DNA from 2 places in the Dendrosporobacter sp. 1207_IL3150 genome. Region 2 is predicted to be linked to the other one. Evidence: riboswitches for the same ligand, from Rfam matches in the RefSeq annotation. Region 2 holds a riboswitch; the other holds the start of a gene.
What was found. Region 2 has a riboswitch for S-adenosylmethionine ahead of V6C17_RS06690 (pyridoxal phosphate-dependent aminotransferase). Riboswitches for the same ligand answer to the same signal wherever they lie in the genome.
Positions count from the first base shown of each region.

Region 1 (15,159 bases), on a different contig from region 2:
ATACCAAAAAACAGTAGTGCAGAACCTAAGTCCCGTTGCAAAATAAACATAACCATGGTTAATCCCCAGACAGCGAGCAGTGGAGCTATAAACCTTAGCGGCGGGATAGTAATCGGACCATATCTATTGCCAGCCAAGGCTAATACTTCTCTTCGATCATTTAGATATGCAGCCAAAAAAATAACTATGAATAGTTTAGCGAATTCTGAAGGCTGAAATCTAACGGGCCCAAGTATCACCCAGTTTCGGTTTCCTCCAATATCAACACCAAAGATTATTGCTGTCAATAACAAACAGACACCAAGTACTCCAAATATATATTTATAATCCGCTAATCTTTCGATTTTCCGGAAAAAAAAAGCAGAAAATACAAAAGCTGCAAGACCTATAAACACCCAAAGTGCTTGGTAAATTAATAAATTCGGCTTAAGTCTGAAAATCATTATTAAACCGACCGCCACTAGCAACGCAGCTAATGGAAATAAAAGCGGATCACCTTTGTGGCCTTTACCTCTTACTATGGCATGTACTATGAACCAACATACACAAAGCATTGCTATAACAGCTACGGAAAAATAGTTAGCTGATTCTATCGCGAGATTTATTGAAAATACACCTGTTAGTGCAACAAGGCTCACAATTAGAAGTAGCAAGCGTTCATTACGAAGGTGTTCAGTCATCTTACAATCCCTCGTTCTTCAACAGGATAACTGTTATATTATCATTTCCGCCAGCCCTCTTAGCACTATCGATCAGCTTATTTACCACTTTCTCTCCGTCATTCATATTCTCAATTAATACTTGGTATATTTCTTGTTCACTTAACATGTTAGTAAGTCCATCTGTACACAAAAGCATAAAATCGCCCTGTTTCCAGTTAGTTATACCAGTATCTACTTTTATATTCTTGCTGGTACCTACCGCACGCGTCAGCATGTTACGCTGAGGATGGGTATGAGCTTCGGCTTTAGTTATATTACCGCTTTTGACCAACTCCCAAACTAACGAATGATCATTTGTTACTTGAACTAAATCTGAATCTCGAACTACATAAATTCTACTGTCTCCTACATGCCCCCAGTGAATACAAGTCTGATCTACATGAACAACACTTACTGTAGTCCCCATGCCCGCACATTCATCTCTAGATTGGGATAAATCAAAAATCAATTCATTTGCTCTGATAAGTGCTTGTTCTAAAAGCATAGTCACATTAGTACCTTTATTTGCTTGCACATACTCGCTGATAGCTTTAACTGCCATAGAGCTAGCAATTTCACCAGCTACATGCCCGCCCATCCCGTCAGCCACTAAGAAAAGGTCAGGTGGAATACAGGCATAACTATCCTCGTTAGTTTGGCGGACTAGACCAATATCTGATTTAGCAAAAACCAGCAATACCCGTCACCTCTCAAATCTAAAAGTAACCGCACCAATCTTTATTGTGTCACCTTTGCTTAAAGCAACCTCATCATCTACTAATTTTCCGTTAACATATGTATTATTAGTACTTTTTAAATCTGTAAGCCAGTAGTCGTGCTTGTATTTAGTAATACAGGCATGATCGTATGATACAAAATTATCTTCAATTACTATATCATTATTATAATTTCTTCCAATAGAAATTGCATCTCCTAATGGAAATACAGAATTTCTCAGTTTAGGATTAAGACTCTCAATTACCACCAGTTTTGCTGTTTCAATACCAGTAGCAACATTGCCAGGATGATGATTATTTGTGGTCGTTTGGATATCTGTTTTATGTAAGTCTAAATACACAATCTTAATTATTCTAAATAGAAAATAGTATATAAGAATAACTAAGCTATATTGCAATATAATGCTCAACACGGTTGGAACAATTGTCTTCATCGGCAAGCTAGCTCACCTCATATCGAATGATTGTGTTTCCTACCTTTATCTGATCATCATGGTGCAAAGTTTTTCTTGTAATTCGATGACCATTAATATAAGTACCATTTAAACTCTTAGCATCATATAAAATATGACTCTTATCATCATATATGATATACGCATGCAACCGTGAAGTATTCATATCTGTTAATGGCATCTCATTACTTTCGCGTCGTCCTATATTGATCCGCTTCAATCCAACCTTTACAGTCATACCTTCGTCAAGCCCTTCTGCTACAGTTAGTTTAGCTGAAATTCGATTCTCCGGATAGTTTTTTAATACTTCAAAATCACACTTCTCAAAGACCCTAGTATCCGACTCTTTATATTCAACTAGATCATTTTCAGCCGTATGATTTTCATTAGGTAAAGGTTCAGTAAAATGGCTAGCAATACGAAAACGACCTCTGCCTAAATCTTCATCCCTAAAAATATCTACTATCGGTGGACCTACAATTATATATTTTTTCCTTGCTGCTTCATCAACTAAATATTTCGACAATTCATCTCGAATTACGGCTCCATAAGGCGCAATACGTTCAAAATCATCCTTATTTAGATACAGCATATACGAGTTTGGTACATAAATTTGGGAAATACCTACAGATCTCTGATTATTCATTTCCTTTACTAACTGCTTAGCTAATTCGACAGGTTGAAGACCACTCGAAAATTTTTTATTAAAAAAACCTTCTATATATTTTTCAAATATGTTTTCCAAGTTACGGACAAAAGTCATATTATCATACACCTCACTGGAATCATATAGATATTATAAGCTATCTTCCCAATATAGTCAAAATTCACCACTTTTCAATATTTCCATTATTGCCATCAAATAAAAAAACCATACATTATAGTAAACAGCAAGGAGTTATCCTTGCTGTACTAAAAGTATAGTTTATTTATTCAGTGATTCATTTCTTAATTGACCGCACGCGGCTTGAATATCGGCTCCCATTTCTTTTCTTACTGTGACATTAATATGGTTTAAGCGGAGAACTGATTCAAAATTTTTTATCTTATCTTGCTTTGGTCTATGTAAACCACGTTCGATTACATCATTTACTGGTATCAAATTAACATTAATAATTTTACCTTTTAATAACTTCACTAGCTGTTTTGCATGTTCGGTATCATCATTTATGCCAGCAATCAGCGTATATTCGTAAGTGACCCTTCGTCCTGTGTTTTTAGTATAACGGTCTGCCGCAGCTATAATTTCTTCTATCTTATAATGAATATTTATTGGCATAATACTTGACCTAATAGAATTATCTGGTGCGTGGAGGGATATTGAGAGCGTGATAGGTAATCCTTCATTTGAAAGCTTATCAATAACTGGTACAATCCCAGAGGTGGAAAGAGTAACATTACGATAACTAAGGTTCAAACAATATGCTTCGTGACATAACCTAATAAATTTTATTACATTATCATAGTTGGCAAGTGGTTCGCCCGATCCCATTATAACTATATTATTAACCGCTTTTCCTTCTTGCTTCAAAATCTGATTTATAAATAATACTTGAGATAACATTTCCCCAGCGCTTAAATTTCGCACTAAGCCATTTAAGGTTGATGCGCAAAAAACACATCCCATACCGCACCCAACCTGACTAGATACGCAAACACTATTGCCATAAGGCTGGCGCATTAAAACAGTCTCTACTGCTTCACCATCGCTAAACCCTAGCAAGTATTTTATAGTCTTGCCATCTTTTGAATTAAGCTGTCTCTTTAGGGAAACTTTTTGTATTTCAAAAGCATTGGCAAGCAATGATCTTTTGGCCAGGGGCAAATTTGTCATTTCCATAAAGCTATCTACATCACGTTGATACAACCACTCAACAATTTGCTTTGTTCGGTACTTCTCAATTCCAATAGAAACAATAAGTTCTTCCATTTCCTCTAACAATAGACCGTATATGTTAGTTTTCATCTATTTCACCTGTTCGCTACGTTTAAGGCGTGCAATAAAAAAGCCATCACTTCCATCAATATGCGGCCATAACTGAATCATTTCCTGCGCATTTTTTATAGGCAGATAATCGCCAGTAATATCAAGCATAAAATTAGTATGATCCGCTAAAAAACGTTTAATGATTTCTTGGTTTTCTTCTGGTTCTGTAGTACATGTGCTATAAACTAATACTCCGCCTGGTTTGACACATTTAGCCGCACTACGTAGTATAGCTATTTGAAGCTGGGGTAAATCACGAAGTATATCATTACTCTTGCGCCAGCGAGAATCCGGCTTTCGACGTAATACACCAAGGCCCGAACAAGGAGCATCAACAAGCACTCTATCAGCTTGGTCAGGATATAAATCTCCTAATTCTACAGCGTCTAATGCCTTGGTTTCGATAATACTAACTCCTAGCCGCGTGGCGTTATCACGAGTAATTGCCAATTTATGTTCATGAATATCTGTCGACAGCACCAGCCCTTTGTTATTCATTAGCGCGGCTATATGTGTAGATTTTCCACCTGGCGCTCCGCAAGCATCAATCACGAACTCACCAGGCTGTGGATCCAGTACATGAGAAACCAACATGGAACTTTCATCCTGCACTTGAAATAACCCTGTCTGCAAAGATCTTAAAGACCCTAATGCAGGATACTCACTGCAAATAATGCCTTCCGGAGTTTTTGTTGATAGTTCAAACACAACACCTTCACTCCGCAGAACTTTGCAAAGTTCATCACGATTAGTTTTTATTGTATTTGTTCTTACAGATAACATAGGTGTAGTATTGTTAGCAGAACACAGTAATTCAGCCTCAGCAAATCCTAATCTATTAACCCAGCGTGTAACCAGCCATTCCGGGTGAAAGTACTTTAAGGCTAAATACTTAATTGGATCCTTCTCTTTATCTGGATATGCAGCTTTTTCGGGTGCTCGGGCAGCATTTCTTAAAACAGCATTAACAAATTTGACTGTACCTACATGTCCATACTTCTTAGTTAGTTCCACGGCCTGGTTGCAAGCAGCAGAGGCTGGTACCTTCGTCAAAAAGAAAATTTGATATATTCCCAAACGCAATATATCCCGGACAATCGGCGATATTTTATTAAGTGGCCGATTGATGTAATGACTAATTATCCAATCTAGTGTATTGCCCGCTTTTACGGTACCATATACTAATTCTGTCAAAAACCGCCTATCTTGGTCAGATAAGCTATGTTTGTTTATTTCTCTAGCTAATGCAATATTGGCGTATGCCCCATTTGTATTAACGTCATTAATTACTTTCAATGCAACTTGTCTTGCATCCATATTATCACCTACTAATTACCGCAAAAATTCCTTAATAACACTTTCAACATTATGCATGTCCACCTTTGTATTACAACAAGGACCAAATGGTCTTTCATTTATAACCCCAATTACCGGAAGAGGATACACGTCCTGAATTCCACTTGTAAGATCACGCTCGCAAGCTATAGCCAACACAGCATGTGGCCTCAACGTCTTAATAACCTTGCGTGCTAACGTACCGCCTGTAACTACCGCAAAATGAAACCCTAGCGTTTGTGATAATTTCAATAGTTCACCTACTTGGCAGTTTCCGCAAGCTTTGCAGTTATTTACATCGCGCGTAATCTTATAGGGGCAACTATCTTGCTGTATACAATGAGGTGTGAGAATAAGTAATTTTTCTGGTTTAACCTTTACATTTTTACTACGTATCAGATGGTTGCTAACTTCGATAAAAGATCGCTCTACTCGCTCTTTATCTAGATCTATTAACTTACCTATTCTTATTGCGAGAGGAAATAATAGATTTATCGCAGACCATGCAAGCCCCTGAAAAACACTAGGAGTAGCGAATCCTAAAATCGCAAAAATTACACCAATAATACCGCTCGCTACTGCTACCAGTGTCACCACTAATATAGTGCCCAAGATTGTCGGCAAATATCTACTTATGCTAGCTAATCCTGCAGAGCTTACCATCCACACAGCATATGTAGATATACAGGCAACCAGCAGACTTAATATAATTAGCACTATAAATAAACGTTTTTTGGGTCTAGGCACAACTTCTGTCATGACTTCACCTTCTTAACCAAAAATCTCACCAACGTTTATACAATAACCGCAGGCACAATCACGTGCTAGCATTCGTTTTTTACTTTCAGGCTGAAGTTCTAAAATTTCTATTACCCCTCTACCAGCCTCAATTAAAATTCCCTCGTTTGTAACCATCATCACCCTGCCTGGTCTACTCGTAGATACATCGGCTTCGTGAACTCGGGTACGCCATATCTTTAGAATTTTATTCTGATAAAGACAATAGGCACCAGGCCAAGGATTTAATCCACGAACTAAGTTATGTATTTGGGTAGCTGAAAGATTCCAATCAATTTTTTCAATATCTTTATTTAGTAAAGGTGCATAAGTAGCTTCATCAACGTTTTGTGGAACACGCTTAACTTTTTGCTGCTGAACTAATGTCATGGTGTCTCTCAAAGTAATTGCACCCAACTCTTTCAGCTTATCATGAATATCTCCTGTATTATCGCTATCACTTATAGCTATTTCAGCTTTTAATATCATATCACCCGTATCTAAACCTACATCCATAAACATTGTCGTAACACCGGTTGAGGTTTCGCCGTTAATAACCGCCCAATGTATCGGGGCAGCTCCGCGATAGCGCGGCAATAGCGACGCATGAACATTTATACAGCCTAAAGGTGGTATTTCTAAAATTCGTTTTGATAAAATTTGTCCAAAAGCAACTACTATAATTATATCCGGGTTTAGCTCGGACAACTTATGTTCAAATTCTGGTGTTTTAATTTTTGCAGGCTGTATAACCTGAAGTCCATTATTCAGAGCGAACTCTTTTACTGGCGATGGCATTAGCTTTTGCCCACGCCCTTTGGGTCGGTCTGGCTGAGTCACTACAGCTACAACTTCGTATTTTTCTTTAACAAGCATTTCTAAGCATGGGACTGCAAAGTCTGGCGTTCCCATAAAAACTACACGTAAGTTATTCATGTCTCTTACCTCTTACAAATTGTTTGAGCTCGGTCTATAAATAGCACCCCATCTAGATGGTCCATTTCATGTTGAAGAGCTCGTGCTAGCAATCCAGTACCAATAATTCGTTCTTTCTTTCCATTACGATTAAGCCCCTCAACTACTACTTTACTCGAACGCTCAACTTCACCATAAATCCCAGGGATACTAAGACAACCTTCGGTTCCCTTTTCTTCCCCCTCTTTTTCCACAATAATTGGATTGATAAGCTCAATTATTCCATTTCCCACATCAATAACAATTATTTTAAGTGATACGCCAACCTGCGGAGCAGCAAGGCCAACCCCATCCGCATCATACATCGTCTCTGCCATATCATCAAGTAACTGCTTGATTTTACGATCTATTCTAGCGACTGCAGAGCACTGTTCTTTTAAGACTTTATCCCCTGCCTTCTTTATTTCTAATACAGCCATAAATATACCTCCCCATTACCATATTGTTCAATCATTGCCCAAATTTTATCATATAAACCAGTAAAAAGCCATTAGTTATAAACCATCAGTCTCTACATAACATTTAACGGATCAATATCAATTGAAATATCAGCGCGTGTATGAAGTTCTAAACTAATAAGCTGTTTTTTTATATTGTCAGTACCTAATGCCTTAATAAGTATATTCATTCTAAAAATATTATTAATTTTGGCTATCGGTGCTACGAAGGGACCTAATATTTGTAAATTGTCTTCACCTTTCAATGCGGAGCGTATTTCTGAAGTTACTGATTCAGCCTTTCTATGAACATCTGTCTCATTAGTTGCTGTTACAGTAATCTTTAATATTTTACTGAAAGGAGGATAAAACAAGGCTTTACGGAAACTAATTTCTTTTTCATAAAAACCTATATAACTTTGCTTTGCCCCTTCTTCTATAGCATAATGCTCCGGACTATAAGTCTGTATAATAGCCCTCCCGCCAATATCGCCCCGCCCCGCTCTACCCGCAGCCTGAGTAATTAATGAAAATGCTCTTTCAGCCGCTCTAAAATCAGGTAAGTTTAAAATTGAGTCAGCAGTTATAATACCAACCGCAGTTACATTTTTTATATCGTGTCCTTTTGCTACCATTTGGGTGCCAAGTAAAATATCATATTCACCACGCGAAAACGCTTCTAGAATGCGATCATGTGATAGTTTTCCCCCTGTAGTGTCCTGGTCCATTCGAATAATCCTTGCATCCGGGTATATCTTTAACAACTCTTCCTCTAGTTTTTGGGTTCCAGTACCAAAATAGCGAATATATCTGCTAGAACAGCAAGGACAAACATCAGGTGAACTTGCACTCGACTGACAATAATGACAGCGAAGCATCCCACTTTTATGGTAAACAAGCGATACTGCGCATTGCTCACAACACATAACATGACCGCATTCTCTGCACATAACAAAAGTAGAATGCCCTCGACGATTTAATAATATTATTACCTGCTCACCACGTTCAATAGTACCTCTTATTAGATTTTGTAGTGGCAACGATATGACATTCCTTCTTCCTATTCGTAGTTCTTCACGCATATCGACTAAATCTATTGTAGGTAATTTCGCCCCATCAACCCGGTCAAGCATCTCAAGCAAAGTGTGTTTCCCTTGAATTGCCCCGAAGTATGTTTCGATTGATGGTGTTGCACTTCCGAGTACTACAACAGCGTTAGCTAGCTCAGCACGCCTAAAAGCAACTTCTCTAGCGTGGTATCTCGGGCTTTCCTCTTGTTTATAGGTAAACTCATGTTCTTCATCAATAATGATTGCTCCTAGATCATCGATAGGCGCAAAAATTGCTGAACGAGCCCCGATTACTATTCCAGCTTGGCCAGTTTTTAATCTTACGATTGCATCATTTCGCTCGTTTAATGTAAGTTTGCTATGCATAACTACAACATCATTACCAAAGCGAGCTTTGAATCGAGCAACTATTTGGCTTGTCAGTGCTATTTCCGGAACTAAAACTATTGCCTGTCGTCCTAATCTTCTTATTTGCGCTACAGTCTCTAAATATACTTGTGTTTTACCACTACCGGTGATGCCACGAAGTAAGAAAGATTGGTACTGTCTTTTTTGGGTGAAAGGCAGTATCTTAGCTAATACATTCTTTTGCAGATCATTTAAGTCAATATTAGCGTTCTTGACATCAATGCAAGCATAACTATCCCGAATGACTCTCTTTTTTTCGGCGACTATTAATCCCGATGCAACTGCTCGTTTTATTGTATCGGGGCTAATCTTCAACTCTTTTAAATCATCACCTGTTAATTCACTCTTACACAATAAAGCAGCTACTATTCGTTGCTGAGCTGCTTTGCCCGATTTCTGTATAAACTTTTGAGCCTCTTCATGAGGCATGCCTAAGCTAAATATTGTTTCATATTTTGCTCTGCCTTGTTTATTCGCCCTATATTCTTTTATAATTATATTTTTACTAACTAGGTAGCTTAGTTCTTTAGTATTATCAGTTGAAAACTTCCTTAAAATTTGTTGAATACTTAAAGGACCATAATCAGCTATATATTTAAATAGTGCCAAATAATGTTCTGATTTTTTTGCTAGCAAAGATGCTACATAATCATAATTATTATCAGAGCCCGCTCTATACTCAACAAAAGTTTTTATACCTGTTTTACCAGGTATAAACAGCCGTAAAGCTTCGGCTAAACTACATAGATAATAACCACTAATCCAATGAGCTGTCTGAAACATATTTTTATCAAACCAAGGATGATCATCCAAAACCTCTATTACTTCTTTCAATCCTTCTATTGGTCCATCTTCCATTCCAATTACAAATCCTTCAAGTTTTCGATTACCAAATGGTACTAAAACACGCCATCCTGCAACCACGTATCCTAGCTGTTCTGGTAAAGAGTATGAAAAGGGCTTAGTGATTGTTTTCGTTGGAATATTTACCATTACTTGAACTATCTTACTCATCTTCATCACCACTAATCTAACCTTCGAATCATCCTAATTTCTAGATTACGATTTTTCGCCTTTAATGACTTGTATATCCATTATTATATTAGAAAACTCGGCATGTGCCGAGTATTAAAAACTATTTATTTATGAAAACAAAGGGGGCTCAATTTGAGTCCCCTAATTAAAAATTATTTTAGTTTTACACTAAGGATTAATTATTAACAGACGTCAAAATTATCCCAATAAACACCTGAATCCATAGGCAAACGCTTAAAGTAACGTTTAACGCGAGACCGAGCAAAAGGTGCAAAGTGCAATTTCATATTCTACACCTAACCCTGTATTGAATAGCCTAAAGTTTGTAAAGTCTCTTCAATATATCCACTGGCAATAACATCTGGGTCATAAGCGACATTAACTTTTTTAGATCCAACATTAACATCAACATTAGTAACACCAGGCAGATGCGACAGCGTATGCTCAATCCGGTCTCGACAATGATTGCCCTTTAAACCTCCGACTGTATATACTGTCTTTTTACTAGCCATGTAACACTAACCTCCTTGACAATAATTGAGTCTAGCAAAGTTAGTATTACCAATATAATTTTTAAAATTAATTTTTCGCTTCTTTACGTAATATTTCTGCCTTATCAAGTCTTTCCCATGGCAAATCAATATCAGTTCGGCCAAAATGTCCGTAAGCTGCAGCCTGACGATATATAGGACGTCTTAAATCTAAGGATTTGATAATCCCAGCAGGTCTTAAATCAAAATGTTTTTCAATTAGTTTAACTATTAATTTTTCATCTATTTTAGCAGTTCCAAAAGTTTCTATCATTATTGAGACAGGATGAGCTACTCCAATAGCATAAGCAAGTTGGATTTCACATTTATCTGCCAAGCCCGCCGCTACAACATTTTTAGCCACATATCGAGCGGCATAAGCAGCTGAGCGGTCAACCTTTGTTGGATCTTTGCCAGAGAAAGCGCCTCCTCCATGGCGAGCCATACCGCCATAAGTATCAACAATAATCTTACGGCCAGTCAGTCCAGCATCTCCTTGAGGCCCACCTACAACAAACCGACCTGTTGGATTAATATAATATTTAGTGTTATCATCTAGTAATTCTGCCGGCACAATCGGTTTAATAACTTTTTCCAGCATATCTTTTTTTATTGTTGCTAAATCAACCTCGGGGCTATGCTGAGTCGATATAACAATTGTATCAACACGTTCAGGTTTTCCGTTTAAATATTCAACAGTAACTTGAGTCTTTCCATCAGGACGTAGATATGTCACTTCCTCATTTTTACGGACATCAGATAAGCGTTTTGCCAATTTGTGTGCTAGCGAAATAGGTAAAGGCATATATTCTGGGGTTTCATTGGTGGCGTAGCCAAACATCATACCTTGGTCACCGGCACCAATTGCTTCGATATCTTCCATTTCACCTTGTTTAGCCTCAAGTGCTTTATCGACCCCCATTGCGATATCTGCCGATTGTTCGCCTATTGATGTCATAACACCGCAAGTATCAGAATCAAAACCAAATTTCGCCCTAGTATAACCAATATTTCTTATAGTTTCGCGGACAATTTTAGGAATATCAACATAACATTTTGTTGTAATTTCGCCTACTACATGGACTAATCCAGTAGTTACAAGAGTTTCACAAGCGACTCGACCCATAGGATCTTTTGCCAAAATGGCGTCTAATACACTATCAGAAATTTGGTCAGCAATTTTATCCGGATGACCCTCCGTAACAGATTCTGATGTGAATAACACACGTTTATTCTCCACAATTATACCCCCTGTTTACAATAATCAAGAAAAAAACTCCCGTACGGGAGAGTAAGTCGCACTCCCATCTAGCAGTTTTTTACTGCAGGAATTGGCACCGTTTTTGACATTGCAAAATGGTTGCCGCGGTTTCATAGGGCCATTCCCTCCACCAACTCTTGATGAGTAAATAAATATTGTATTTTTCCACTAATTGCAATTTTAAGTTATAGATGTTGAAAAATCAACCCAATTTTAATATATTTTCCAAAATAATACTTGCAATTGCATCTTTAGACATTTTTGGTATTTCTTCAATCCTGCCATCTTTAAATATTAGTTTTACAATATTAGTATTTGAATTAAAACCGGCGCCTGGCATAGTTACATCATTAGCTACAATCATGTCCAAATTCTTTCTGGTCATTTTTGACATGGCATTTTCAATTAAATCTTGTGTCTCGGCAGCAAAACCAACTAAAAGTTGACGTTCTTTTTTTATTTTACCTAATTCATAGAGTATATCCGGGTTCTTCACCAACGTCAGTGTTATTGACTCCCCAGTTTTTTTAATTTTTTGTACGGCAACCTCTTGAGGGCGATAATCTGCAACCGCTGCAGCCTTAATTATAATATCTGAATCGTTAAATTCTTCGAGGACGGCATTTTGCATTTCAGCTGCAGTTTCAATGTATCTAACGTCAATTCCAGTTGGAGGTTGAAGGCTAGTAGGACCGGAAATCAATGTTACCTGTGCACCGCGTGATAATGCAGCTTTTGCTAAAGCATATCCCATTTTACCACTAGAACGGTTTCCTATATATCTTACTGGATCGATAGGCTCAATTGTACCGCCTGCAGTTATAAGGATTTTTTTTCCACAAAGGTCATTTGACCTTACGAACATGGAAACGACTCTCTCCACAATTGCAGATGGTTCTGGCAATCGGCCTGGTCCTTCAACACCGCAAGCCAACATTCCCACATCTGGATCCATAAATGTATACCCAATCGCTGTTAATGATTTAATATTACTTTGAACAATTGGATTTAAATACATATTGCTATTCATGGCAGGAGCAAAAATCACTGGAGCCTTTGTTGCCATAATAGTTGTAGATAACATATCGTCAGCAATACCGTTAGCGACTTTACCAATAATATTCGCAGTAGCAGGTGCTATTAAAAATAAATCAGCTTTTGTTGCTAGGGCAATATGCTCTACATTCCAATTTTTAGGTTCATCCCACATATCCGTTACAACCGGATTTGCACTGATCTCACGAAAGGTTGTAGGGGTAACAAAATTAGTTGCTGAAGATGTCATAATCACATAAACTTCGGCACCTTGCTTTCGCAGACGACTGACGATATCCACAGCTTTATAGGCAGCGATACCACCAGACACCCCTACAACAATATTCTTTCCCTTTAACATGAACTGCCCCCTACTTAATTCCGGTCTTCGTTCTTTCATAAGTTACTTTACCTCTAGCAACTTCTTCTAATGCAATTGTTACTTGTTTATTAGATTTACTTTCAACCGTTGGATTCTCCCCGCTCATCAACTCGCGAGCACGTTTTGCTGCAAGAACAACTAAAGTATATTTACTGTCAACTTTGTCAACAAGAACGTCTAATGATGGATGTATCATTAATGTCCCCCTCTATTCTAAATAGTTTATTTGCAAATTTGCTTTAATAATTCGCTGCTTCTAGATACATTGCATTTTTCGGCAACGATAATTGCTCCTATTTTGCTAACCGCAACCGGAACTTCATCATTTACGACAACATAATTATAACTATTAATCTTATTCATCTCAGCACTAGCACAACTTAATCTTCTTTTTATACTTTCAAGAGAGTCTGTGCCTCTCTTATGTATTCGATCAGCCAATTCTTCCATTGACGGTGGTACTATATAGATAAAAACTCCTTGAGGAAACTTTTTCTTTACTTGCATTGCACCCTGCGTATCAATCTCCAACACTACATCTTTACCACTATCTAATAACTCACTTACGTAACGACAAGGAGTTCCATAGTAATTTCCGTAAACTTCGGCCCATTCTAATAATTCGTCCCTACTAATCATATTTTGAAAATCATCTTTCGAGGTAAACCAATAATTAACGCCATTAGTTTCACCTAATCGCGGTGAACGGGTAGTTGCAGATATCGAGTAATGTAAATTGGGATAGTTACGCAGCAGTTCGCGGCATATCGTTCCTTTCCCTGTACCAGAAGGACCGGATAGAACAATGAGTATTCCTTGCTGCGCCATTATTACGTCTCCTTTCACTTAGTTAAATATTATTCCGCAGTATCATCATTATTTTCTTTGCTTGCAAGACGATGTGCTACAGTTTCGGGCTGCACTGCTGATAAGATAACATGGTCACTGTCCGCAATAATCACAGCTCTTGTACGTCTTCCATAAGTAGCATCAATAAGCATACCTCTATCACGAGCTTCTTGTATTATACGTTTTATTGGAGCTGATTCTGGACTTACAATAGAAATAATACGGTTAGCAGATACAATGTTGCCAAAACCAATATTAATAAGTTTAATCTCCATAAACAAATTCCCCCTATTTTTTTGTGTAGCCGGCCATTTAATCTATTTTTATCAAAACTCTCTATATTACTCTATGTTTTGGATTTGCTCTCTGACCTTCTCAATTTCACTTTTAATTTCTACCACTATATTTGCTACTGTATAATCATTTGCTTTGGAAGCAATCGTATTTGTTTCCCGATTAATTTCTTGAACAATAAAATCCAACTTTCGCCCTACCGCTTCATCAGACTGAATTGTAGAACGAAATTGGGATAAATGACTTCGTAAGCGCACTAATTCTTCAGTAAAATTACTTCGGTCAGCAAATATTGCAGTTTCCTGAAAAAGCCTAGTTTCATCAGGCTCAGAACCAACTGAAACTAATAAATCGCGCATGCGACCTAATAGTCTTTCACGATATTCAGTTAATATTTTAGGGGCACGTTCTTCTATTTGACTAATACAATCTTCAAGTTTATTAATACGAATGATCAAATCTTCCGAAATATTTTCCCCTTCAGCTAGTCGCATACTGAGAAGGTTTTCTATTGCTACTTCAATCGCACTAACCAGCTTAGGCCATAATTCATTAACATCTTCTGCATCATCCTCGATCTTGACTACATCAGGATATTTTGCAATTTGATAAATATTATCATTTAATGAAGTGGAAAATAAATCAGCTAAATCTCTCAAAGCATTATGGTAAGCGATTGCCAATTCTTTGTCAACCCTTACAGTGCGTTTACTCTTACTATACTCATCCATAGTTATAAAGATATCAATACGCCCACGCAATAATGTGTTAGCTACACGACGCCTAATCTTATCTTCAAGCGAACCCAAATTTTTGGGCATACGGATAACTATATCGTTATATCTGTGGTTTACTGCTTTAATTTCTACAATAAAGCGATGGCCGCTATCGATA
Region 1 covers NZ_JBAIYU010000017.1:246,719-261,877, reverse strand. Annotated here, with positions in the region: gene V6C17_RS10410 (FtsW/RodA/SpoVE family cell cycle protein) at 1-680, opposite strand, end outside; gene V6C17_RS10405 (Stp1/IreP family PP2C-type Ser/Thr phosphatase) at 682-1,398, opposite strand; gene V6C17_RS10400 (FHA domain-containing protein) at 1,405-1,872, opposite strand; gene V6C17_RS10395 (DUF3662 and FHA domain-containing protein) at 1,880-2,653, opposite strand; gene rlmN (23S rRNA (adenine(2503)-C(2))-methyltransferase RlmN) at 2,816-3,856, opposite strand; gene rsmB (16S rRNA (cytosine(967)-C(5))-methyltransferase RsmB) at 3,857-5,194, opposite strand; gene V6C17_RS10380 (DUF116 domain-containing protein) at 5,210-5,971, opposite strand; gene fmt (methionyl-tRNA formyltransferase) at 5,984-6,925, opposite strand; gene def (peptide deformylase) at 6,931-7,383, opposite strand; gene priA (primosomal protein N') at 7,476-9,893, opposite strand; gene V6C17_RS10360 (heavy-metal-associated domain-containing protein) at 10,211-10,426, opposite strand; gene metK (methionine adenosyltransferase) at 10,494-11,684, opposite strand; SAM riboswitch class I at 11,746-11,852, opposite strand; gene coaBC (bifunctional phosphopantothenoylcysteine decarboxylase/phosphopantothenate--cysteine ligase CoaBC) at 11,908-13,101, opposite strand; gene rpoZ (DNA-directed RNA polymerase subunit omega) at 13,112-13,318, opposite strand; gene gmk (guanylate kinase) at 13,345-13,950, opposite strand; gene remA (extracellular matrix/biofilm regulator RemA) at 13,980-14,246, opposite strand; gene V6C17_RS10330 (YicC/YloC family endoribonuclease) at 14,313-15,159, opposite strand, start outside.
Region 1: linked by a shared signal. The riboswitch ahead of metK (methionine adenosyltransferase) and the one ahead of V6C17_RS06690 (pyridoxal phosphate-dependent aminotransferase) in region 2 are both predicted to bind S-adenosylmethionine.

Region 2 (15,159 bases):
TGACTGACCGTTTCCTCTTAAATCCGGGCAAATAACTCGGTATTTTTGGCTGAAATGCTCAATTTGGGGTTCGAACATAGCACCGCTCGCCCCAAGTCCATGAATAAAAACCAAGGGGCTTCCTGTCCCTGTTTCAGTATAAAATAAGTCACTGCTCTTTAAGTGTGGCATAATATAGTCCTTCATTTATATGTTAGTTCTATTGTTTATATAGTGTTATTAGTCCATGCCTAAACGCTAAAGGATTCAATTTAAGTATGATTGAATCTTTTAGTGTTTGTTATTATATAATAACGCTTTTATGGAATTTTAATCGTTAACTATAAAGGATTATCCGGTTACCGGATGAATATATATACATGGTTGCATTTTGACATGATATTCCAATTATTTCGGTATGGAGGAATAAAAGATAAATGGTTCGACATAAAGGGTACGCTACTAGGGCGTACCTACTTGTAACTTTAGTAGTAACAATTCCCATGATACTAATAGTTTATTTTGCTGCGGTACAAGAAAAAGAAATGTTAATTAGTCAATACGAGAATCAGCTTTTGCGTGCTTCAGCAATACTAACAAGGAGATTGCCAAATGAAAGTTTTGAGAAGATACTCTCTGAAGAGGAAGCACTAGAATTTGACAACAATGATAAAAAGGTAATTCTTAATAAAAAATTGCAGCCAATTGTTGAAAAACTCAATGGGATCTTTCCGGAATTTACATTAGGTTATTACTCGAAAGATCTAAATAGTATTGTTGCGCTTAATCCAGTGCTCGGTTCAGCAGAATATATGACTAAAGTTAACGCATCGCTGTTATATAAGGCATTAGATTCTGGAAAGCCGGAGTTTGGCATAGTAAATACGGCATTAAGCAAGGAGAAGGCTGTACTGGGTGTATGTAACCCAATTTATGATAATGGCAAAATTGTTGGCGTAACTTGGGCAAGTATTGACATTGAAATTGTCAATCAACAATATTATATGAATATCTTAAAGGGATTTTTAATTGCCTTGTTAGTTTGGATCGGTACACTGTTTATAATTAAACTTATATTTGACAAATTAAGGCTTGAACTAGAAATACTTGGTCATAAGATTGATAAGGGAGAAGACAGCCTAGAGAATCTGAAAGATTTCCCGCAATTATATCCTGTCTTCGATAAGATCAATCTGTTAAGAGGAAGTCTTAATCAACATATAGCCAGGCTAAATCGTATACTTGAAACAGTACCAATTCCAATATGTGTGGTTAGTAAGAGTGGTCATATAGCAGTTGTAAATCAGACTTTTGTAGAAAACTTACGAGATTATACCAAAGAAGAACTTATTGGTGTATCGTATAAGTTTATTGCAAATTCAATGGGAAGTTCAAATGAAAGATCATTATTTCACCGCGCATTAAATGGGGAAGATATCTATGGAGAACGTAATAATTTTTTTAACAGAGAATGGCTTGTAAACGCTGTACCGATTAGAAGCATAGATAATGGTGAAATAGAAGGCATTGTAACAGTGCTTTATGATATTACTGAATATGAAAAATACCTTGAAGAGATGGGCCGTCTTGAAAGGCTGGAAGTGGTAGGACAAATGGCGGCCAGTGTTGCGCATGAAATCAGAAATCCTATGACTGTTGTTCGAGGTTATATCCAAAGAATTCAGCACAAGTTGGGCGATGTCTATAACAGTCAGTTTAATCTAGTGTTGGAGGAGTTGGACAGGGCTAACCGAATAATAAATGATTTTCTTTCGGTTGCTCGTAATAGGTATGTTGAAAAAGAAATACTAGATTTGAACATTATACTTGAAGAGGTAATTCCTTTAATCTCTTCTGAAGCTTTGAAACGTGGACAGACTTTTAATATTGAGCTTTCACCATCACTTCCCCGGGTTTTAGTAAATAAAGAAGAAATCAAACAAGTAGTCCTTAATCTAGCATTTAATTCTATGGATGCCATGGAAACCTACGGTCAGTTACTTCTAAAAACTAACAATGATAATGACCATGTTGTCCTATCGTTAGAGGATACAGGATGTGGTATTCCAGAAAAGTACTTAGGTAAAGTATTTGAACCCTTTTTTACAACAAAGAAAAATGGCACTGGTTTAGGCTTACCAGTATGTAAAAGTATTGTCGAACGCCATAATGGAGTGATAAATATTTGTTCAGAATGTCAAAGTGGCACTAGGTTTGAAGTGAAATTGCCGATAAGAAATGGCCAGAATGAGGAATCTTTTTCTGTAAAGAATACACAACCTTTATAAATTAACTCAAACCTATAAATTGAATTGTTAAATAATTGTAGCAAATAAAGTCCTTCACTAAAAAAGTGAAGGACTTTATTTTGCCGAATGAGAATATTAAGGGTTGGATTCTGATGTACGATAAAATTGGCTAAACTAACTTTTCTTGTACAATTAGGACTCAGTCCTTTATTAACTGTAGGGAGAATTTACTGTGGATATAAAACACCTTAAATACTTTGTCGAGGTCGCCCGGCATAAAAGTTTCAGTAAGGCAGCCAATATCAATTTTGTCTCACAGTCAACTATCAGCAAAATGGTTAAGGACTTGGAATTAGAGCTTGGGGTAGGCTTGTTGAATCGAACCTCAAAATACGTAGAATTAACTGATGAAGGTGAAAGACTATTTCTTCAAGCTCAAAAAATGATAGAAATGTTTGATAATATTAACAATGAATTTCAAAATAGTTTAAGCCTCGAGCAGGGTAAAATTAGTATCGGGTTGCCGCCGATTACTGGCGCTACAGAATTTGCTCAGCTGCTTGGTCAATTCAGTAAGAATTATCCTAAAATTGATATAAATTTATTCGAGTATGGTTCTAAGAAAGTCGAGATTGGTATTCAGGATGGAACACTTGATGTAGGGATAGTTTGTGCGCCACCGAGTAATGAAAACTACGATAAAATACCATTTTCCAAAGACCCGCTGAAAGTTATCATGAATATAGAGCATCGGTTAAGCAAAGAATCAGAGATAGGGTTTAAGGAACTGAGAAATGAAAGCTTTGTGCTATACCGTCATGACTTCAGTCTATATGATCAGATCTTAAGTCGCTGTAAACTTGCAGGTTTTTCACCCCATGTAATTTTTGAAACATCCCAGCGTGAGTTAATGACGCAAATTGTTGATGCAAATTTGGGAATAGCCCTGTTACCAAGTAAGATTTGTGATGAAGTCACCTCGCCTAATATAATTGCTGTTTCATTAGATGAGCCTATTTTTTTGCAGATGTCCATTATTTGGAATAAGAGGCGGTATATTTCCTACGCAACTAAACTCTGGGTTAACTTTGTGAAAGATTACTTACAAGATAAGAAAAAGTAAACCTAGTCGTATTTGGAAAAAGAATAATAGTTATCTAAACTATGAATTTTACAGATAGTAGCAGAAGGCGTAAAATTAACTAGTAAGTTTAAGCTTATCACCCATTCTTTGTAGGCGAATATTTACTGTATATTACAAGCAGGAGGTAATTGTGTGAAACAAAAAGTGTTTATTTCTGGCTTAATTCCTCAGGTTGCTTATGACATGCTGTCGAAAGAATTTGAAGTTACCATGCACAATGATTTGAGACTGCTGTCTAAAGCTGAAATTATTGAGGGTCTTGCGGGCAAGGATGCATTACTTCCCCTGTTATCAGACAATATTGATGCTGATATAATCAATTCAAACCCTAACTTAAAAGTTATTGCCAATTATGGAGCGGGCTTTAATAATATTGATGTCGCGACAGCAACGGAGAAGAACATTCCTGTTACCAATACGCCAAAAGTTTCTACAGATGCGACTGCTGATTTAACCTGGGGGCTAATTTTAGCTGTCGCCAGGAGAATTGTCGAAGGGGACAAGAATACTCGTGCTGGTAAATTCACTGGCTGGGCACCGCTTTATCATTTAGGAATTGAAGTAACTGGCAAAACTTTAGGGATTATCGGAATAGGTAATATCGGAAAAGCTGTAGCCCGCAGAGCTAAAGGTTTTGATATGCCGATTATTTATTATTCAAGAACACGTTTGAGTCCCGAAGAGGAAAAAGAACTGAATGCTGAGTATCGTGATATGGACTATGTAATCCGTAACTCAGACTTTCTAACATTCCACCTTAGTTATAATCCTTCGCTTCGCCATCTTATTGGGGCTAAAGAGTTAGCCAGCATGAAGAAAAGTGCATTCTTGATTAACGCTGCTCGTGGTCCGATTGTCGATGAGCAGGCCCTCTTAGAAGCTCTACGCAACAAGACTATCGCCGGGGCTGGTCTTGATGTATATGAATTTGAGCCAGCGGTCACGCCGGGACTTGAAGAATTAGATAATGTAGTTCTTTGCCCGCATCTAGGCAACGCTACAGTGGAAACTCGCGATCAAATGGCCACAATTGCTGCAAATAATATTATTGCTGTTCTTAAGGGCCAAAAGCCAATTTCTTGCGTTAACCCACAAATATACGAATAAGTATGCAGGCTGTCGATAAAGGCTCATTTGCGTCGCTCAACCTCAAACCCATTGCTTGCGTACGACCGCAGTACGCGGCGCTGCTGGGTTTTCCGGTGCGCCTAGCAACTGAACCTTTATAGAGCAGCCTAGGTAGTTTTACAACAAAGCAGCTCCTTCGATAATATCGAAGGAGCTGCTTTATTTTGAACCACAGAGTACGCAGAGTACACGGAGGGTCACTAGAGTGGCTGTTTGAGAATTTTATAATTCCGCGTTTCCCTCCGCGCACTCAGCAGTTGGTAATCATTATTTTCCGCTTGGGCAGACAGGTTTAAGGCCAAGTCCGGTAATTGTCTCAAGGTCATGGTTAGCTCCGCGGCCAGAGGTAGTAAGGTAATTGCCGATTAAAGCACCATTGATTCCAGAAAGGTATCCTAGTGGAACTAATTCCCCTAGATTATGCTCGCGACCGCCAGCATAGCGAATGATTTTGGTAGGGAGGATTAAGCGGAAAATGGCGAAGGTTTGAAGAATTTCCATAGGATTTAGGCGATCGTTATTTTCTAGAGGCGTCCCTTTTATTGGGTTTAATACATTAACAGGTACTGAATCTGCATCCAAATCTTTTAGAGTGAAGGCAAGTTCAATACGCTGACGCCAGGTTTCGCCCATGCCGATAATGCCGCCAGAACATACTTGCAGCCCTTGCGCTTTTATACGCTTAATGGTATCAACCCGTTCCTGGAAGGTATGGGTTGTGCAGATTTCGCTGAAGAAGCTCTCGCTTGTTTCAAGGTTATGATGGTAACGTGTAATGCCAGCTTCTTTAAGGGCTGCAACATGCTCTTCTTGTAGTGTTCCGAGTGAGCAACAGCGGTCAAGGGTTGTTTCGCGACCAATGCGTTTGATGGCATCAACAAGTTTATCAAAGTCAGGATCGCCTTGTGCACCGCAGCCTGCAGTTACCACACAAAAACGTGAAGCACCATCAACTTCTGCTTTTTTAGCAGCAGCAATGATATCGTCTTCCTTCATTAGCGGATATGCATTGAATTGTACTTCATGGTGCGCCGACTGGGCACAGAATTTGCAGTTTTCCGAGCAGTTTCCAGAGCGGGCATTGACGATTTGACAAGTATCTACTGCCTTTCCTGTAAAATGTTCTCTAACTTTATTTGCAACGCCAAGCAGGATTGGTATATCCGATTCATCAATAGTTGTGAGTGAAAGAGCTTCATCAAAAGTAAGCTGTCCGCCGTTTAACACTTTTTTACCAAGTTCAAAAATCAAATCATAACTCACTATATATACCTCCGAATGTTTTAAAATAATCGTACTTTTGTGGTCTTTGCGGTTAATATTTATTTAAGACGGTACTAGCCCAGCATCCTGAACCATCTTAAAATCTGCTGGCGTGTCACGCCCGGTAAAGGTTAAATAATTGCCAATAATAAGGCCGTTGGCTCCCGCGAGCATTAAGGCTCCTTGCATGTCACGCAGGTTTATTTCACGGCCGCCGGCAGGCCTAATAACAGCGTGTGGTAAGATAAAGCGGAAGAGGGCGAAGGTTTTAATCGAATCTAGCGGAACTGGAGGGGCAGTATTTTCTAAAGCCGTGCCTTTTATCGGGTTTAGTATATTTAGAGGGACGGAGTGAACTCCGAGTGCTCTAAGGGTAAATGCCATATCAATACGATCTTCCCAGGTTTCTCCGAGCCCGATAATTCCGCCTGTACACAGTTCTAATCCAGCATCTTTAGCTGCTTGAATAGTAGCAAGACGCTCCTCAAAAGGGTGGGTTGTGCATATTTCAGGATAAAAACGCCGGCTTGTTTCTATGTTATGTGCATAGCGTTTTACACCAGCGGCAGCTAATTGTTTGGCTTGATCAGGTGTGATTGTGCCAAGGTTTGCACAAACTTTTAAGTTTGTTTCAGTATGTATGGCTTGTATCGCCGTAATAATTTTAGGAAATTCAGGATCGCTATCCATGCCTTTACCGCTTGTAACAATGCTGGTTCTTTTCGCGCCATGCCGCTCGGCCTGTTTAGCAGCTTCAATGATAGCTTTGGTATCTAGCAGCGGATAACTAGGTGCGTCAGTCTTGTAATATACTGATTGTGAACAAAATTTACAGTCTTCTGAGCACATGCCTGATCGAGCGCTAATAATGCCACACATGTCTACGTTGTTGCCGACAGAATGTTCTCTAATCTTGTGGGCGTAGGCAGCGAGCAGCGGAATATCCGTTGTAGAGATTTTTGCCAGATTAAGTGCTTCCAAGTAAGTGATTCGATGACCATTGAGTATTTTTTCGCCTAAAGCTACAATATCAAGTGCATTCACTTAAGATACTCCCTTCGAAATATCATTAAAAAGGTTAACCGACCGATCAGATCTAGTTAACAATTACATCATACAACGACTAACTTATCATTGTAAATAGAATAAAGAAATTTGCAAGCTAAAATGGTATGATAATCTTAAAGTACCGTTAGGAAGGGTTTAATAGTGATGTATGTGATGACTGCATAAAAATGTTATCAAAATGTATTGACTTTAAAAATAGCGCATGATATTATCAAATCCATAATTGAATTAACGGAACTCTTATCCAGAGTGGTCGAGGGACTGGCCCGATGACACCCGGCAACCGGCAGAAATGCAGTGGTGCCAATTCCAGCAGGATTTTAGATCCTGGGAGATGAGAGAAAAGCGTATCACTATGTGTATGTGAACTCTTTTCCTCTCGGAAAAGAGTTTTTTTGTTTTTTTTTACATAAAGGAAGGATGAGTGCATTGAGAAATTTCACATCAGAAAAAGCCAAACAATTTACAGAGTCAGTTATCCGTGAGATGTCTCGCGTTGCTGCTAAATATAATGCCATTAATTTAGCACAGGGTTTTCCTGATTTTCCAGCGCCAGATGAACTAAAGGAAGCTGCGGCAAAATCGATATTTAACGATCACAATCAATATGCCATAACCTGGGGATCCAAACCTTTACGTGATGCTATTGCTTGGAAGATTAAGCGAGACTATGGTGTGGAGTATAACCCCGAAGGGCAGATTACAGTGTGCTGCGGAGCTACTGAAGGAATGATTGCTTCGCTCTTGGCTACCATAAATCCTGGAGATGAAGTTATTATCTTTGAACCTTTTTATGAGAACTACGGCGCAGATGTTGTGCTTTGCGGAGCTGTACCAAGATACATTAAACTTAACGCGCCAGGCTATAACTTTGATTTTAATGAACTCAAAGATCTCTTCAATGAGAAAACTAAGGCCATAATAATTAACACTCCTAATAATCCTACTGGCAAAGTCTTTACGAGAGAAGAGTTAGAGTTTATAGCTGAGTTGTGTGTTAAGTATGATACATTAGCAATAACAGATGAAATATATGAACATATAATCTACGATGGTATAGAGCATATACCGATGTGGACGCTTCCTGGTATGAAAGACCGAACAATTGCCGTCAACAGTGTATCAAAAACATACAGCGTTACCGGCTGGCGTATAGGCTTTGTTACTGCCTCAACGGAGTTGACAGATTCAATTCGTAAGGTGCATGACTTCTTAACAGTCGGTGCTGCCGCACCACTCCAGAATGCTGTTGCCGAGGCGTTTAGATTTGATACAAAATATTACCTGGAGCTATGCGAATTCTATCAAGAGCGGCGCGATTACTTAATGAAAGAATTAGAAAATGCTGGTTTCAAGTGTATCAAACCTGCCGGTGCTTATTATATCATGGCCGATATTACACCGTTTGGATATGACGATGATGTTAAGTTTGCGCATTTCTTAGCGCAGGAAATCGGCGTTGCTGTTGTACCTGGCTCAACCTTTTATCGGGATGAAATACCAGATGGCAAGAAATTTATAAGGTTTTGCTATTGCAAAAAGTTCGAAACACTTCAGGCTGCTGCGGCTCGTCTTGCTAAACTAAAAGATTTAATTAAAAAATAGGAGGAAAAATCATGAAAAAACATCTAAAATCAATTACACTTGTTCTTATTTCGATATTTTCGATAGCATTATTAGCTGGCTGCGGTACTCAGCAGGCAGCTTCACCACAGAAGCCAATCAAGGTTGGTGTTACAGCAGGGCCGCATGCCGAGCTAATGGACGTTGTAAAAAAGGTAGCAGAGAAGGATGGGCTCAAGGTTGAAGTTGTCGAATTCAACGACTATATTCAGCCAAATGTCGCTCTTAACCAAGGTGATATTGATGTAAACAGTTATCAGCACCAGCCGTTTCTTGATAATCAAGTGAAAGACCGCGGTTATCAAATTACCTCACTGGCGAAAACAGTTATTTTCCCAATGGGTATTTACTCTAAAAAGATTAAAAATATTGCTGATGTAAAAACTGGCGCTACTGTAGCAATTCCTAATGACCCTACTAACGGTGGCCGTGCATTATTTGTGCTTGAAAAGGCTGGCCTAATCAAGCTAAAGCCTAATGCTGGTCTTAGTGCAACTGCTGCTGATATCGCCGATAATCCTAAAAATATTAAAGTTAAAGAATTAGAAGCTGCGCAAATTCCGCGTTCACTTGATGATGTAGATTTTGCTGCTATTAATACAAACTATGCCGTGGTTGCCGGCCTTGTACCAACTCGTGATTCGCTTGCAATTGAGGATGCAAATTCTCCATATGCGAATGTCATCGCAGTACGTACCAAAGACAAAGAAAATCCTGAATATCAAAAATTGATTAAAGCTTATCACTCTGAAGAAGTGAAGCAATTTATCAAGGAGCATTTCAAAGGATCGGTTGTTGCGGCTTGGTAAATAGAAAAGGAGTAACAAGATGATTAAACTTTCGCAAATTGAAAAAGTGTATAAAAGCGGCGCTAACACAGTTCACGCTATTAAGGGCATAGACCTTAATGTAGAGCGTGGCGAAATTTACGGTGTCATTGGCAAAAGCGGTGCCGGAAAAAGTACACTTATTCGTTGTATAAATATGTTAGAGAGACCTACTAGCGGCAACGTAATAGTCGACGGTCAAGACTTAACGGCAATGAGTGATAGTGAGCTGCGCGAGGTGCGTAAACAAATAGGTATGATATTTCAGCACTTCAATCTGCTCTCTTCTCGTACGGTCTATGACAATGTTGCATTCCCACTTGAGTTATCTGGTAAGAGTAAAGCTGAAATTGAAAAAGAAGTTGTGCCGCTTTTGGAATTAGTTGGTCTATCGGATAAGCGGAATCAGTATCCAGCCCAGCTAAGCGGTGGACAAAAGCAACGGGTTGGTATTGCCAGAGCACTGGCAAGCAAACCTAAAGTGTTGCTTTGCGATGAAGCGACATCAGCATTAGATCCACAAACTACTAAATCAATCTTAGAACTTCTAAAAGACATTAATCGCAAACTTCAATTGACGATTGTGCTTATTACACATGAAATGCAAGTTATCAAAGAGATTTGTGATAAGGTAGCTGTTATTGAAAACGGGATTATTATTGAACAGGGTTCAGTATTGGATATCTTTACAAAGCCTCAGTCAAATACAACCCGCGAATTTATAAGCGCTATTATCAATCATGATCTTCCCGTCATCTTCGCCGATACTAAGTTTTCACCTGTAGCTCTGCCAGACAGTACCTTGGTGCTGCGTCTGTCCTTTATTGGTCACTCGGCAGAAGAACCTGTAATAGCTGGTATGATAAGAAGATTTGATGTTGACACTAATATCATCTATGGCAACGTAGATCATATACAGAATACGCCATATGGCACTTTAGTTATTGAAGTATCCGGCAGTCAGCAGGGTATCGAAAATGCACTGAATTATTTACAGTCTAGAAACTTGGGGATTGAGGTGATTGGCTATGTCGCAAGACATAATCGCGCTGCTGGTTAAGGCGCTGTGGGAAACCACCTATATGGTTGCCGTTTCTTCAGCTTTTGCGGCTCTAGCCGGTATTCCCTTAGGTGTAGTTCTTGTAACTACCGATAAAGGTCATATATTAGAGAATCTTCCGCTTAACAGAATCCTTGGCAGTATTGTCAATGCCGCTCGCTCAACTCCTTTCATAATATTGATGGTAGCAATAATTCCGCTGACGCGAATTATTGTCGGCACGTCAATTGGTACCGACGCAGCAATTGTACCTCTTACTATTGCAGCAATTCCTTTTGTTGGACGTCTAGTTGAAACATCACTTAAAGAAGTCGAGTATGGAGTAATTGAGGCCGCACAGGCGATGGGGGCAACACCATGGCAGATTGTTGCAAAGGTGCTTATTCCTGAAGCTATGCCGTCGATAATATCTGGCCTAACTATTACCGTAATAAGCTTAATTGGATATTCGGCGATGGCAGGAGCTATTGGTGGAGGCGGTCTGGGGGATTTGGCAATTAGGTACGGATATCAGCGGTTTCGCGCCGATATCATGATCGCCACAGTAGTTATTCTCATAGCCCAAGTTCAAATTGTTCAATCGGCAGGGGATTATGCAGCTCGCCGTTTGAACAAAAAATAAATTAGACCAAACATTATTAGTTTGGCAAATAAAAAGTTATTTTGGAGGGGAAAATTTTGAAAAGAATTACACTTGTTATTATCACTATCTTAGCTTTAACGTTAGCATTAGTTGGCTGCGGCAGCAACACTCCAGCAGCTCCTACCGGTAAAGCGGTTGTAAAAATCGGGGCAACACCTGTACCGCATGCCGAAATACTTCAAGTAGTTAAACCGATATTAGAGAAAGACGGCGTAGATCTTCAAGTCGTTGAGATGACAGACTATGTAAGACCTAATATGGCAGTTGCTGAGAAAGAACTGGATGCAAACTTCTTTCAGCACACTCCATACTTAAATAAGTTTGCTAGTGAGCGCAATTTGCAGTTAGCTAATGTTGCAGCAGTCCACATCGAACCGATGGGCGTTTACTCTAAAAAAATTAAGAGTCTGAATGATCTTGCAAACGGTGCAGAGGTAGCTATCCCTAACGATCCTACCAATGGCGGACGTGCACTTGCATTATTAGCTAAAGCTGGTGTAATTAATCTTAAAGAGGGCGTTGGTGTAAACGCTACTGTTCAAGACATCACTGCAAATCCTAAGAATGTTAAAGTTCGTGAATTAGAAGCGCCGCAGCTTCCAAGAGCACTTGATGATGTGGCAATTGCCGTAATTAATACTAACTATGCTCTAGAAGCGAAGCTTGTTCCTACTAAAGATGCACTAGTAATTGAGCAAAAAGACTCACCATATGCGAACATTCTTGTTGTACGTAAAGGTGATGAAAACCGTCCTGAAATTCAAAAGCTTATCAAAGCTTTAACTTCTCCTGAGGTTAAGAAATTTATCAATGATAAATACCAAGGCGCAGTAGTTCCTGCATTCTAATTGCCAAAGTGAATTGTCCCCCTTCTTTAAAGAAGGGGGATTTTTAAAAAAAATAGCGGGGTGCAAATTAATGAAATTCGAGTCGAAGACAGTTCATATAGGAGTTTGTACAGATCACACTGGTGCACTAAGCACACCAATCTATCAGTCAGCAACATTCCGTCATCCGGCTCTTGGTCAAAGTACCGGTTACGACTATACACGCAGTTTAAATCCAACCCGCAAAATTTTAGAAGACGGTATTGCACAACTTGAAGAAGGTGCAGCTGGGTATGCTTTTTCGTCAGGTATGGCGGCAGTGACGGCTGTTTTAATGATCTATAAACAAGGTGATCATATCGTAATAGTTGAGGACTGCTATGGTGGTACCTACCGTGTTGTTGATAAAGTGTTCTCGCAGTTTGGGCTTGAAGCGACATTCGTAGATGGCAGTAACATTGATGAAGTTGCTCAGGCCATAAAAGAAAACACTGTTGCTATTATTGTTGAAACTCCGACTAACCCGCTTATGAAAATAGTGGATATAAGAGCAATGATTGAACTGGCAAAATCAACGAATGCTCACTGTATAGTTGATAATACTTTTTTAACACCTTACTTCCAGCGTCCTCTTGCTCTGGGCGCAGACATAGTAATCCATAGTGGTACAAAATATCTAGCTGGACACAATGATTTGGTATGCGGCTTGGTTGTAGCCCGTGAAGCTGAATTAGCCGAAAAGATTAAGTATATCCAAAACTCAACTGGTGCAGTGTTAAGCCCAAATGACAGCTGGCTTTTAATAAGAAGTATTAAAACGCTTGCCTTAAGAATGGATAGACATAACGCCAATGCTATAGCTGTGGCACAGTGGCTTGAAAATCACCCTGCGGTAAAAAGCGTTTATTATCCAGGTCTCGATAAGCATCCTGGAAAAAGTATTCATGATAAACAGGCAACAGGCTATGGCGGTATGCTGTCCTTTACAGTTGAAAACGCAAAAAGGGCGGCAGATGTATTAGAAAAGGTTAAGCTAATTAGTTTTGCGGAAAGCTTGGGTGGTGTCGAGACGCTAATTACCTTGCCGGCTGTACAGACGCATGCCGATGTGCCGGTGGATGTCCGTGAGAGACTGGGAATATCCGATTGTCTTCTGCGGTTATCGGTAGGTATAGAAAATGCCGAAGATATTATAGCTGATCTGGCGCAAGCGCTTGACTAGGGCTAAAGATGAGGTGAAAGAATTGAAGGATTTTTCTACTAAGTTGCTGCATATAGGGGTTGAGAATGATAAACATACTGGGGCTGTAAGTGTTCCAATTTATCAGGTATCGACCTTTCACCAGGAAGATATAAGTAAAGCCCAGGATTACGAGTATTCAAGATCAGGAAATCCTACTCGTAAGGCGCTTGAAACTATTATAGCTGAATTAGAAGGCGGGGTTGCCGGTTTCGCATTTTCCTCCGGGATGGCAGCGATGTCTACAGTTTTATTGTTATTTGGTGTTGGCGATCATATTTTAGCACCAAAGGATGTTTACGGCGGCACTTACCGTATGCTTAGTAAGGTTTGCGGCAAGTGGGGTATCAACCATGATTTTGTTGATACTACAAGCTTAGAGGCAATTGAGAAAGCCGTTTTACGGAATACTAAAGCAATTGTGCTTGAAAGCCCCTCAAACCCGCTGCTAAAAGTGAGCAATTTACCCGCTATCTGTGCGTGGGCCAAAGAACGTGGTATTATCACAATTGTTGATAATACCTTTATGACCCCATATCTACAGCGGCCGCTTGAGTTTGGAGCGGATATTGTTGTTCATAGCGCAACGAAATTTCTAGCAGGTCATAGTGATGTTGTTGCTGGCTTGGTCGCGACTGGCAGTAAGCACTTGGCAAACGAAATATATTACCTCCAAAATGCTTTAGGCAGCATTTTAGGTCCTCAAGACTGCTGGCTTACTATGCGAGGAATTAAAACTCTTAAAGTAAGGATGGACCAATCGCAAAAATCGGCCCAATTAATAGCTGAGCGCTTTGCAGCCCATCCTAAAATTAAAGCGATACATTACCCGGGACTGACATCTCACCCTGGGCATGAATTGCTTAAACAGCAGGCTGAAGGGTTTGGGGCTGTACTGTCATTTGAAGCTGAAACGGCTCAACTGGCCCGAAAAATTATGAGTAAGGTAAAACTTTCGGCAGTTGCTGTAAGCTTAGGAGGCGTGGAATCAATACTTTCCTACCCTGTTACTATGTCCCATGCAGCTATACCGGCAAAAGTACGAGCTGAACTTGGCATAAGCGATGCATTGCTTAGGCTATCAGTAGGTCTGGAGTCACCAGATGATATTGCAGAAGATATACTTTCTGCGATGGAGGAAGATTAATGGGCAAAGAATCAGAATTTCCCCAAATTGTCCACGATGTTATTGATCAGGCGATACAAGATGTTAACTTTGGCTCACTAACACTTGTAGTTCAAGACTCACGAGTAGTGCAAATTGAACGTACTGAAAAAATACTAGTTTCGGCTAAAGGAGCTAAAACAGCTGTCAGTAAAAAAACTGTAGAAGGTCTAAAAGCAGTGCGAGCAAAAATATTAGCTGAAATATCCGACTTGCAATATGGGCAAATATTAATAAAAATTCAGGATGGTAAAATTGTGCAGCTGGAAAAGACCGAGAAACGTCGTTTTGTCGAAGTTGAAGGGCTTTATGGGGATGGAATATAAATAAGAATAGCTATAAAAAGTAAGTTTGAATCTCGGACATGAGAATCATACTTACTTTTTTCTCGCAAGGTAGCACTGCTAAAATGTCGAATTTGAAAGCTTTTTTACGAATAAATACTCTTTACTCTGGAAATAATTTGAAATAAAATATAGTTAATGGACAGGAGCATAGCACTATTCTAGGGACTGTGGGCCTATTTATACTATGTAATATTGATTTCTGGAGGGATATATGCAAGACAAGGTATCTGAGGTTCAAAGTCTTATGAGACAGCTTTCCGAATTGGGTTACCACGATTTCCAGGTTCACAGCATAGTGAAGGATGAGATTGGAACGACAAAGCTTGCAAGTATCAGTATGCAGCAAGCTGATCAATTAGTTGAATGTCTGCAGGGTTACATAGCTTTTGCAGCAAAGTCCCGTAAAGTAAAAGGAGTAAAATAAGCTGCACGCCACTTTGTTTAAAAGTATTGACAATATTTAAATACAGGAATATACTACAGTTAATGATATATCGTTATAGCTGATCAGACGACTGAAGGCTAAGGAGTTGTTCCTCGGGAACTTCCTTAGCCTTTTTATGTATATTTTTATAGTACCATATTTTGGTATTGGT
Region 2 covers NZ_JBAIYU010000010.1:661,748-676,906, reverse strand. Annotated here, with positions in the region: gene V6C17_RS06720 (alpha/beta fold hydrolase) at 1-171, opposite strand, end outside; gene V6C17_RS06715 (ATP-binding protein) at 417-2,267, shown strand; gene V6C17_RS06710 (LysR family transcriptional regulator) at 2,461-3,351, shown strand; gene V6C17_RS06705 (2-hydroxyacid dehydrogenase family protein) at 3,505-4,479, shown strand; gene bioB (biotin synthase BioB) at 4,768-5,766, opposite strand; gene bioB (biotin synthase BioB) at 5,827-6,807, opposite strand; SAM riboswitch class I at 7,069-7,172, shown strand; gene V6C17_RS06690 (pyridoxal phosphate-dependent aminotransferase) at 7,252-8,436, shown strand; gene V6C17_RS06685 (MetQ/NlpA family ABC transporter substrate-binding protein) at 8,448-9,263, shown strand; gene V6C17_RS06680 (methionine ABC transporter ATP-binding protein) at 9,283-10,341, shown strand; gene V6C17_RS06675 (methionine ABC transporter permease) at 10,310-10,963, shown strand; gene V6C17_RS06670 (MetQ/NlpA family ABC transporter substrate-binding protein) at 11,020-11,832, shown strand; gene V6C17_RS06665 (trans-sulfuration enzyme family protein) at 11,903-13,033, shown strand; gene V6C17_RS06660 (trans-sulfuration enzyme family protein) at 13,047-14,198, shown strand; gene V6C17_RS06655 (YezD family protein) at 14,198-14,542, shown strand; gene V6C17_RS06650 (hypothetical protein) at 14,775-14,987, shown strand.